DNA from 3 places in the Pseudomonas sp. CFBP 8772 genome. Region 1 is predicted to be linked to each of the others. Evidence: predicted binding sites of a transcription regulator. Region 1 holds the regulator's gene; each other region holds the start of a gene.
The links. The regulator sigma-54, encoded in region 1, starts transcription at its own class of promoters, with help from an activator protein. The targets are predictions, from matches to a motif close to ANTGGCATNNANNTTGCTNT.
Positions count from the first base shown of each region.

Region 2: glnA (glutamate--ammonia ligase) is a predicted target of sigma-54. The motif match lies at 1,155-1,174, and genes of this name have one in related genera.
Region 3: flgB (flagellar basal body rod protein FlgB) is a predicted target of sigma-54. The motif match lies at 1,703-1,722, and genes of this name have one in related genera.

Region 1 covers NZ_JACYUI010000005.1:213,476-216,751, reverse strand. Annotated here, with positions in the region: gene lptB (LPS export ABC transporter ATP-binding protein) at 1-259, shown strand, start outside; gene IFT99_RS12955 (RNA polymerase factor sigma-54) at 449-1,942, shown strand; gene hpf (ribosome hibernation-promoting factor, HPF/YfiA family) at 2,019-2,327, shown strand; gene ptsN (PTS IIA-like nitrogen regulatory protein PtsN) at 2,340-2,804, shown strand; gene rapZ (RNase adapter RapZ) at 2,807-3,276, shown strand, end outside.
Region 2 covers NZ_JACYUI010000016.1:84,275-87,550, forward strand. Annotated here, with positions in the region: gene thiI (tRNA uracil 4-sulfurtransferase ThiI) at 1-940, opposite strand, end outside; gene glnA (glutamate--ammonia ligase) at 1,273-2,679, shown strand; gene IFT99_RS24035 (cupin domain-containing protein) at 2,847-3,276, shown strand, end outside.
Region 3 covers NZ_JACYUI010000001.1:38,873-42,148, forward strand. Annotated here, with positions in the region: gene cheR (protein-glutamate O-methyltransferase CheR) at 1-664, shown strand, start outside; gene flgB (flagellar basal body rod protein FlgB) at 1,765-2,172, shown strand; gene flgC (flagellar basal body rod protein FlgC) at 2,176-2,619, shown strand; gene IFT99_RS00185 (flagellar hook assembly protein FlgD) at 2,635-3,276, shown strand, end outside.

The DNA.
Region 1 (3,276 bases):
GAAATTCATTCTGCTCGACGAACCTTTTGCCGGTGTTGACCCTATTTCCGTAGGCGACATCAAGCAGATCATTCACCACCTCAAGGCCAAAGGGATCGGCGTGCTGATCACCGACCACAACGTGCGTGAAACGCTGGATATCTGCGAAACCGCCTACATCGTCAACGATGGGCAGCTAATTGCCGAAGGCGACGCCGAATCCATCCTGGCCAACCAATTGGTCAAGGAAGTGTATCTGGGTCACGAGTTCCGCCTGTAACCGCAGTGATGACACGAGGTTGTGCGGTACGCCGCAACGCGCCCTATCGCCGACCTCGTTTTTTAATTGTCATCACACTCTAGGCAAACCCTCCAGCTTCAGGCATATAATTTGCTTAAGTTGGCGCCCTCGGCGCCCTGGTAGTAAATGGCGCGCAGTGCGCCGGCGAATAAGGTGTTAAGCCCTGCCATGAAACCTTCGCTAGTCTTGAGAATGGGCCAGCAGCTGACGATGACGCCTCAGCTGCAACAGGCAATCCGCTTGCTTCAGTTGTCGACGCTGGATCTCCAACAGGAGATTCAGGAGGCGCTGGAGTCGAACCCGATGCTGGAACGGCAGGAGGAAGGCGACGATTTCGACAACGCCGACCCCTTGGCGGATAACGTAGAGCAAAAGCCCAACGCTGATGTTCAGGAACCCACCTACCAGGAATCGGCGCCTACCGTCGACAATCTGGATGAGGGCGACTGGAACGAGCGCATCCCCAACGAGTTGCCTGTCGACACCGCGTGGGAAGACGTCTATCAGACCAGCGCCAGCAGCCTGCCCAGCAATGACGATGACGAGTGGGATTTCACCACCCGCACCTCCGTTGGCGAAAGCCTGCAAAGCCACCTGCTCTGGCAGCTCAACCTCGCGCCGATGTCGGACACCGATCGCCTGATCGCCGTGACGCTGATCGACTGCATCAACAACCAGGGCTACCTCGACGAAACACTGGAAGAATTGCTCGACGCTTTCGATCCTGAGCTCGATATCGAGCTGGACGAAATCGAAGCCGTTCTGCACCGCATCCAGCAGTTCGAGCCTGCGGGCATCGGCGCTCGCAACCTGAGCGAATGCCTGCTGCTGCAGCTCCGTCAGTTGCCGGCCAAAACCAGGTGGCTGGCGGAAGCGCAGAAGCTGGTCAGCGACTACATCGATCTGTTGGGCAGCCGCGACTACGCGCAGCTGATGCGCCGCATGAAGCTCAAGGAAGACGACCTGCGGCAGGTCATTGAACTGGTCCAGAGCCTCAACCCGCGCCCCGGCTCGCAGATCGAGTCCAGTGAAGCCGAATACGTTGTGCCTGACGTCATCGTGCGCAAGGACAACGAGCGCTGGCTGGTGGAGCTGAACCAGGAATCCGTGCCGCGCCTGCGGGTCAATCCGCAGTACGCGGGGTTCGTGCGTCGTGCCGATACCAGCGCCGACAATACGTTCATGCGCAATCAGCTGCAGGAAGCGCGCTGGTTCATCAAGAGCCTGCAAAGCCGTAACGAGACGCTGATGAAGGTGGCGACGCAAATCGTTGAACACCAGCGCGGCTTCCTCGAGTACGGCGACGAGGCCATGAAGCCGCTGGTTCTGCATGACATCGCTGAGGCCGTCGGCATGCACGAATCGACGATTTCCCGGGTCACCACGCAGAAATTCATGCACACCCCACGCGGGATCTACGAACTCAAATATTTCTTTTCCAGCCACGTCAGCACCTCGGAAGGCGGCGAATGCTCGTCCACGGCGATTCGCGCGATCATCAAAAAACTGGTCGCTGCGGAAAATCAGAAAAAGCCGTTGAGTGACAGCAAGATCGCTGGTTTACTGGAAGCACAAGGCATTCAAGTGGCCCGTCGCACAGTCGCCAAGTACCGTGAATCCCTTGGGATCTCGCCGTCCAGCGAACGCAAGCGACTGATGTAAAGGTCACACGTCAAAGTGTTCCAGTGGCAGGCATTACGCCTGCCTCTTAATGCACTGGCAACGAAGGAGAAGCTGTATGCAAGTCAACATCAGTGGACACCAGCTGGAAGTGACCGAACCTCTGCGTACCTACATCGGCGAGAAGCTCGCCCGACTGGAACGCCACTTTGACAAGATCACGAATGTGCAGGTCACGATGGAGGTCGAGAAGCTCAAGCAGAAGATCGAAGCCACCTTGCACGTTCCTGGCGCTGAAGTGGTTGCCAACGCCGAACACGACGACATGTACGCAGCCATTGACCTGCTTGCCGACAAGCTTGACCGCCAACTCAAAAAACATAAGGAAAAACAGCAAAGTCTGCTGCAAGGCGCGACTGCTCGCTGACACTCCCCACTCATGATCCGACTTGAAAATATTCTGACCCCTGGCCGTTCACTCGTGAACGTGCCAGGCGGCAGCAAAAAAGCCGTACTCCAAAACATCGCCAGCATGATCGGCAAGCAAGTGCCCGATCTTGATGAACAGGTGGTGTTTGAAAGCCTTATTGCCCGTGAAAAACTCGGCTCCACCGGTTTCGGTAATGGCATCGCCATTCCCCACTGCCGCCTGAAGGGCTGTACAACGCCTGTCAGCGCTGTGCTGCATCTCGAGAAACCCATCGATTTCGACGCCATCGACGGCGCGCCGGTTGACCTGCTGTTTGTGCTGCTGGTCCCGGAAGCGGCCACCGATGCTCACCTGGAACTGCTGCGCCAGATCGCCAGCATGCTCGACCGTGACGATGTGCGTAAGCGCCTGCGCGCCGCCAAAACCGACGAAGAGCTTTACAGCGTCGTGCTCGACGTCCAGAACGGTCACTGATCATGCGCATGATCATCGTCAGCGGCCGCTCCGGCTCCGGCAAGAGCACGGCCCTCGACGTCCTTGAAGACAGCGGTTTCTACTGCGTCGACAATTTGCCCGCCGGCCTGCTCCCGGAGCTGGCCGAGCGCGCACTGATCAACACCGAATTGGCCGAGCCTTTACTGGCGGTCTCGATTGACGCGCGCAACCTGCCCAGTCACCTGACCCGATTCCCACGCATGCTCGCCGAGGTACGCGCCCGCCACATCCAGTGCGACGTGCTGTTCCTCGATGCAGATGAACCTACCCTGCTCAAGCGTTTTTCCGAGACCCGTCGCCGTCATCCGTTGAGCACGGCAACGCGCTCGCTGGCCGAAGCCATTCGTGACGAGAAGACCCTGCTCGGCCCGATCATCGATCTGGCTGATCTGACGGTCGACACTACGCACCTGAATCTCTATCAGCTGCGCGACATTCTCAAATTGCGCCT
Region 2 (3,276 bases), on a different contig from region 1:
CCAGCTTCTCCGTCACGCAATCAATGACCGACAGGTTGGGCAGCGTCTGGCTGGACACCTGGGAAATCGCCTCGCCGGTGACCAGCGCGTCGATTTCCAGCCGGTCGGCAATGTTCGTCGCGGCGCGCAACATCATACGCTTCAATACTACGCCCATATGACTGTTATCGACTTTTCCGAGAATTTCTCCCAGAACTTCCTCGAACGGTACGCTGACAAACAGCACGCGCTGGGAGCTGCCGTACTTCTTCCAGATGAAGTGCGCGACTTCCATCACGCCCAGCTCGTGGGCACGTCCGCCCAGGTTGAAGAAGCAGAAATGGCTCATCAGGCCACGACGCATGATCTGGTACGCGGCCACGGTGGAGTCAAAACCACCGGACATCAGGATCAGGGTCTGCTCAAGCGAACCCAGCGGATAACCGCCCATGCCGTTGTGCTGGCTGTGAATCACGAACAGGCGCTGGTCGCGGATTTCGATTCTGACTTCGACTTCCGGGGCCTTCAGCGAGATGCCGGCGGCGTTGCATTCACGGCGCAGCTTGCTGCCGACGTACCTCTCGACTTCCATGGAGCTGAAGTCGTGATGACCCGCTCGCTTGCAGCGCACCCCGAATATCTTGCCGGGGATCGCATCGCCGAAGTGCAGCTTGCACTTCTCATAGATGTCTTCCATGTCGCCCAGCGGATACTGGTCAACCTGCAGAAAGTGCGTGATGCCGGGCATGCAGCTCAGCCGCTCGGTCATCTCGCGCAGCACTTTGGCATCCTCGACCCTGGTTTCGACCTCAAGGTTGTCCCACACGCCATCCACCACCAACGCCGGGTCCAGATCGCGGAGCACCGTACGGATGTTCTTGGCCAGCTGTTTGATGAAGCGCTTGCGCACAGGCCGGCTTTTGATAGTGATTTCTGGGAAGACTTTGACGATTAATTTCATGAAAACAGCGCGCTAGGTCCCGGTCGAAAAAGGGGGGCGCGGATTATAGCGGAAATTGCTCAAGGTTTAACCAGTTATCGTAAAGTCAATCGTCCACGCACCAAAACGGCCCTGTATACAATTACTTGGCACCACAACGGTGCGCCTGTTTTCGAATATGCGACGTTTAACACGCTAAAAGACAGGTATTCCCGAGGAAATCCCAACACAGGGCACTGGCATGCAAATTGCTCCCTTGTGAGGCAGGTTGCCTTGGTCGAGTATCGCGCCCGGCATCACCCAAATTGAAGGGCCCACTACTACTCAGGCCCTAATCCACCCCGGAGGACAACATGTCGAAGTCGGTTCAACTCATCAAAGATCATGACGTTAAGTGGATTGATCTGCGCTTCACGGACACCAAAGGCACTCAGCACCACGTGACCATGCCGGCCCGCGATGCGCTGGAAGACGACTTCTTCGAAGTCGGCAAAATGTTCGACGGTTCCTCCATCTCGGGCTGGAAAGGCATCGAAGCCTCCGACATGATCCTGCTGCCGGACGACGAAACCGCCGTCCTGGATCCGTTCACCGAAGAGCCTACCCTGATCCTGGTTTGCGACATCATCGAACCGTCGACCATGCAAGGTTACGATCGCGACCCACGCGCCATCGCTCACCGCGCCGAGGAATACCTGAAGTCGACCGGCATCGGTGACACTGTATTCGCCGGCCCTGAGCCAGAATTCTTCATCTTCGACGAAGTGAAATTCAAGTCCGATATCTCCGGCTCCATGTTCAAGATCTACTCCGAACAAGGTTCGTGGATGTCCGACGCTGACATCGAAGGCGGCAACAAGGGCCACCGTCCAGGTATCAAAGGCGGCTACTTCCCGGTTCCACCGTTCGACCACGACCACGAAATCCGCACCGCAATGTGCAACGCTCTGGAAGAAATGGGCCAGGTCGTCGAAGTTCACCACCACGAAGTGGCAACCGCTGGCCAGAACGAAATCGGCGTGAAATTCAACACGCTGGTTAAAAAGGCTGACGAAGTTCAGACCTTGAAATACGTCGTGCATAACGTTGCCGACGCTTACGGCCGCACCGCTACCTTCATGCCCAAGCCTCTGTACGGCGATAACGGTTCGGGTATGCACGTTCACATGTCCATCTCCAAAGATGGCAAGAACACCTTCGCAGGCGAAGGTTATGCCGGCCTGTCCGACACCGCTCTGTACTTCATCGGCGGCATCATCAAACACGGCAAGGCCCTGAACGGCTTCACCAACCCGGCAACCAACTCGTACAAGCGTCTGGTTCCAGGCTTCGAAGCGCCGGTCATGCTGGCCTACTCGGCTCGTAACCGTTCGGCTTCGATCCGTATTCCTTACGTCAATAGCCCTAAAGGCCGTCGTATCGAAGCACGTTTCCCGGACCCGGCAGCCAACCCTTACCTGGCATTCGCTGCCCTGTTGATGGCTGGCCTGGACGGCATCCAGAACAAGATCCACCCTGGCGATGCTGCTGACAAAAACCTGTATGACCTGCCGCCTGAAGAGGCGAAAGAGATCCCACAAGTTTGCGGCAGCCTGAAAGAAGCCCTGGAAGAACTGGATAAAGGCCGTGCGTTCCTGACCAAAGGCGGCGTATTCAGCGACGACTTCATCGACGCTTACATCGCTCTGAAATCCGAAGAAGAAATCAAAGTACGCACCTTCGTACACCCACTGGAATATGAGCTGTACTACAGCTGCTGATCCAGTCGCGCCGGCGTAAGCCGCGTGAACAAGAGGCCTCCTTCGGGAGGCCTTTTTTGTTACTGAGCGCGTATTGTTCAGTCGCTATAAATATGTACCGCAGATGGGAACGATGCTTCCGGCAACCTTGTGCTTTCTGCTCTTCAACAAGCACAAGGATTTCTTTCATGCTCAACATCACCCCCGCCTGCCTGCTGCTGGCGATGATCGCCCTTGGCGGATGCGCTACCGCGCAAACGTCCAGCTCCGCTCCAGTCTCAACGGTCGAGTCCACCGTTCTGCTCAAAAGCTCAACTTCCTGGGACGGAACACCCTATGACGCCTACCCTGTCGGCAACCCTGAGCTGACGGTCCTCAACATCAAGATCCCCGCCAACACCGCCCTCAAATGGCACGAGCACCCGATGCCCAATGCGGCCTATGTCGTGTCCGGCAATCTCACGGTAGAAACCCGCGAAGGCGGCAAGTCGATTCAGCTGAAACCAGGCGATGTGCTGCCTGAAATGGTCGCCAGGCAGCACCGAGGCCTGACGGGAGACACCGCCGTGGAGCTCGTCGTTTTTTACGCCGGAACACCGGGAATGCCACTTTCTTCCA
Region 3 (3,276 bases), on a different contig from region 1:
GACCCAGCCGCGCAGTGGCTTGCGCGAGCAGGTGGTCGATGCGATGACGACCAACGAGACGTTGTGGTTTCGCGATACGTACCCCTTCGAGGTGCTGAAGAACAAGGTCTTGCCTGAGGCGATGAAGGCCAGCCCCAACCAGCGTTTGCGCATCTGGTCGGCGGCCTGTTCTTCGGGGCAGGAACCGTATTCGCTGTCGATGTCTATCGATGAGTTCGAGCGCAGTAACCCGGGGCAGTTGAAGTCGGGTGTGCAGATTGTGGCCACGGATTTGTCGGGTTTGATGTTGAACAATTGCAAGACGGGTGAGTACGACAGTCTGGCCATCGGCCGGGGTTTGTCGCCGGACCGTCTGCAGCGTTTCTTCGATCAGAAGACGCCAGGGCGCTGGACGGTGAAGGCGCCGATCAAGAGCCGTGTGGAGTTCCGTTCGTTCAATTTGTTGGACAGTTATGCGGCGTTGGGCAAGTTCGATATAGTGTTCTGTCGGAACGTGCTGATTTATTTTTCGGCGGATGTGAAGAAGGACATTCTGTTGCGGATTCATTCGACGTTGAAGCCGGGGGGGTATTTGTTCCTTGGGGCGTCGGAGGCGTTGAACGGGTTGCCGGATCACTATCAGATGGTGCAGTGCAGTCCCGGGATTATTTATCAGGCCAAGTGATTGGCTGCGCTTTTGATTTGATGAGAACCCCGCTTAGGCGGGGTTTTTTGTTTTGTGTTGGCGCTGTAGGTCATCTGCCTAACGGCAGATATTTCGCCTTCGGCGAGTTACTTGGAAAAGCACCCCAAGTAACCAAGGGTGCTTGCTCCTGGTTGGGTTCCTCCTCCGTCGGAATACCCTCACTCCGGTCTCGCTCCGTGGGCCCACGCCGAACGGACATCCATGTCCTGACGGCGCTCTCGCCGCATCCCTGCGGCTCGGCCCACTGCGCGAGACCTGCGTTCAGCCTGCACCCAAGTCGCGTTTTGCGGTGTTTGAGCCTTTTGTGTAAGAAGATCAAAAGCGCTTTAAAACAGATCAACAGCTTCCCGGCTAAAGCCGGTCCTACGACGTGCGCGCCGTGTCAGAGATATCTGATCGTTCCCACGCTCCGCGTGGGTATGCATCCCGTGACGCTCTGCGTCACTTCCACGGCCTGAATGTGCGTCGTCTGCGGGACGCGGAGCGTCCGGAGCGGCATTCCCACGCGGAGCGAGGGAACGATCATCACTGACTGCACGCGGTGTATTAGTAGGACCGGCTTCAGCCGGGAAGCCTTTGATCTGCTCTTGATCTTCGTGCACAGCCAGCCCAGACGACGACAATCGCGACTTGGGTGCAGGCCGAACGCAGACGACGCGCAGTGGGCCGAGCGGCATGGATGCCGCGAGAGCGCCGTCAGGACATGGATGTCCGTTCGGCGCGGGCCCACGGAGCGTCGTCGGAGTGAGGGAACCCCGAGGTACGAGGGGCCTAACCAGGAGCAGGCACCCTTGGTTACTTGGGGTGCTTTTCCAAGTAACTCGCCGAAGGCGAAATATCTGCCGTTAGGCAGATGCTGTTAACCGGTCAGCAGGGCCGAGCACGGACCCATGTAACGGCAAAAAAACGGCACCGCCCTTGCCGCTTTTCTCCCATCGAGCGGAAATCCCTTGCCGCTTTTCTGTCATCCCTCCCCACCAACACCCCTGCAGCCCGCTAAAAACGGCACTTTCAGCATGTGGCACGCACCTTGCTATAACTCCTGCACGTACATCTGGTCAGCCCTCAAAGGTCCCGACATGAGCATCAGTTTTGAAAACGCCCTCGGCATCCACGAAAAAGCGCTCAACTTCCGCGCCCAGCGTGCTGAAGTGCTGGCCAACAACATCACCAACGCCGACACCCCCAACTACAAGGCCCGTGACCTCGACTTCTCCAAAGTCCTGGCCGCCGAAAGCGACAAAAGCAAAAACGGCCACTTCGCCCTCGACATGACCAACAGCCGTCACATCGAAGCCGAAGGCATGAGCGATGGCGAAGCCAGCCTGCTCTACCGCACCCCGTCGCAGCCGTCGCTGGACCAGAACACCGTCGACTCCCAAGTCGAAAATGCCAACTACGCCGAAAACGCCATCGGTTTTCAGGCCAGCTTCACCTTGCTCAACAGCAAATTCAAAGGGCTCGTTGCAGCCCTGCGCGGAGAGTAATCCATGTCCCTGTCCAGTGTTTTCAATATTGCCGGTAGCGGCATGAGTGCCCAGAACACTCGTCTCAACACCGTGGCCAGCAACATCGCCAACGCCGAAACCGTGTCCTCCAGCATGGACAAGACCTACCGCGCCCGCCATCCGGTGTTCGCCACGGTCTTCCAGGGTCAGGAATCCGGCGGCAGCGCCTCGCTGTTCGAAGACCAGGGCCAGGCCGGCACCGGCGTACAGGTTTCCGGCATCATCGAAGACGCCTCAAACCTCGAAGCACGTTACGAGCCAAACCACCCCTCGGCTGACAAAAACGGCTACGTCTATTACCCGAACGTCAACGTCGTCAACGAGATGGCCGACATGATCTCGGCCAGTCGTTCGTTCCAGACCAACGCGGAAATCATGAACACCGCGAAAACAATGATGCAGAAGGTCCTGACCCTGGGTCAGTGATAAAGGGCGAAATCCATGACGGTCTCAAGCACAGACGCTACCTCGACGTTCCTCAAAGGGCTGCAAAGCACGACCCCCGGGACCACAGGCACTAGCACCAAATCCAGCACCGACACCAGCAGCCTCACCGGCTCAAGTTCCCTGGGTAAGGATTCATTCCTGCAATTGCTTGTGACGCAAATGCAGAACCAGAACCCGCTCGATCCTCAGGACAACAGCGAGTTCGTGGCCCAGCTGGCTCAGTTCAGCAGCCTGGAAACCATGCAGAACCTGAGCACCTCGGTCGACTCGATCAGCACCATGTATCAGTCGTCCCAGGCGTTGCAGGCCTCGTCGCTGGTTGGCCGCTCGGTGACCGTGGACGCCGGTTCGACCTACGTCGACACCAGCAAGGCGATGACAGGTTCGGTGGTGCTGCCATCGTCCAGCACCGACACCACGGTGAAGGTCTACGACAGCACCGGTACCAACGTCGTGCGCACCATCGACTTGGGCACTCAAGCGTCCGGTACCACCTCCTTTAGCTGGGATGGCACGGATGACAGCGGCGCAGCGGTGGCAGCGGGCAATTACAGTTTCGTCGCCAACGGCAGCCTCAACGGCACCGCCACTCAGCTGAGCACCTATCTGCCGGCGACAGTGAACAGCGTGACCATG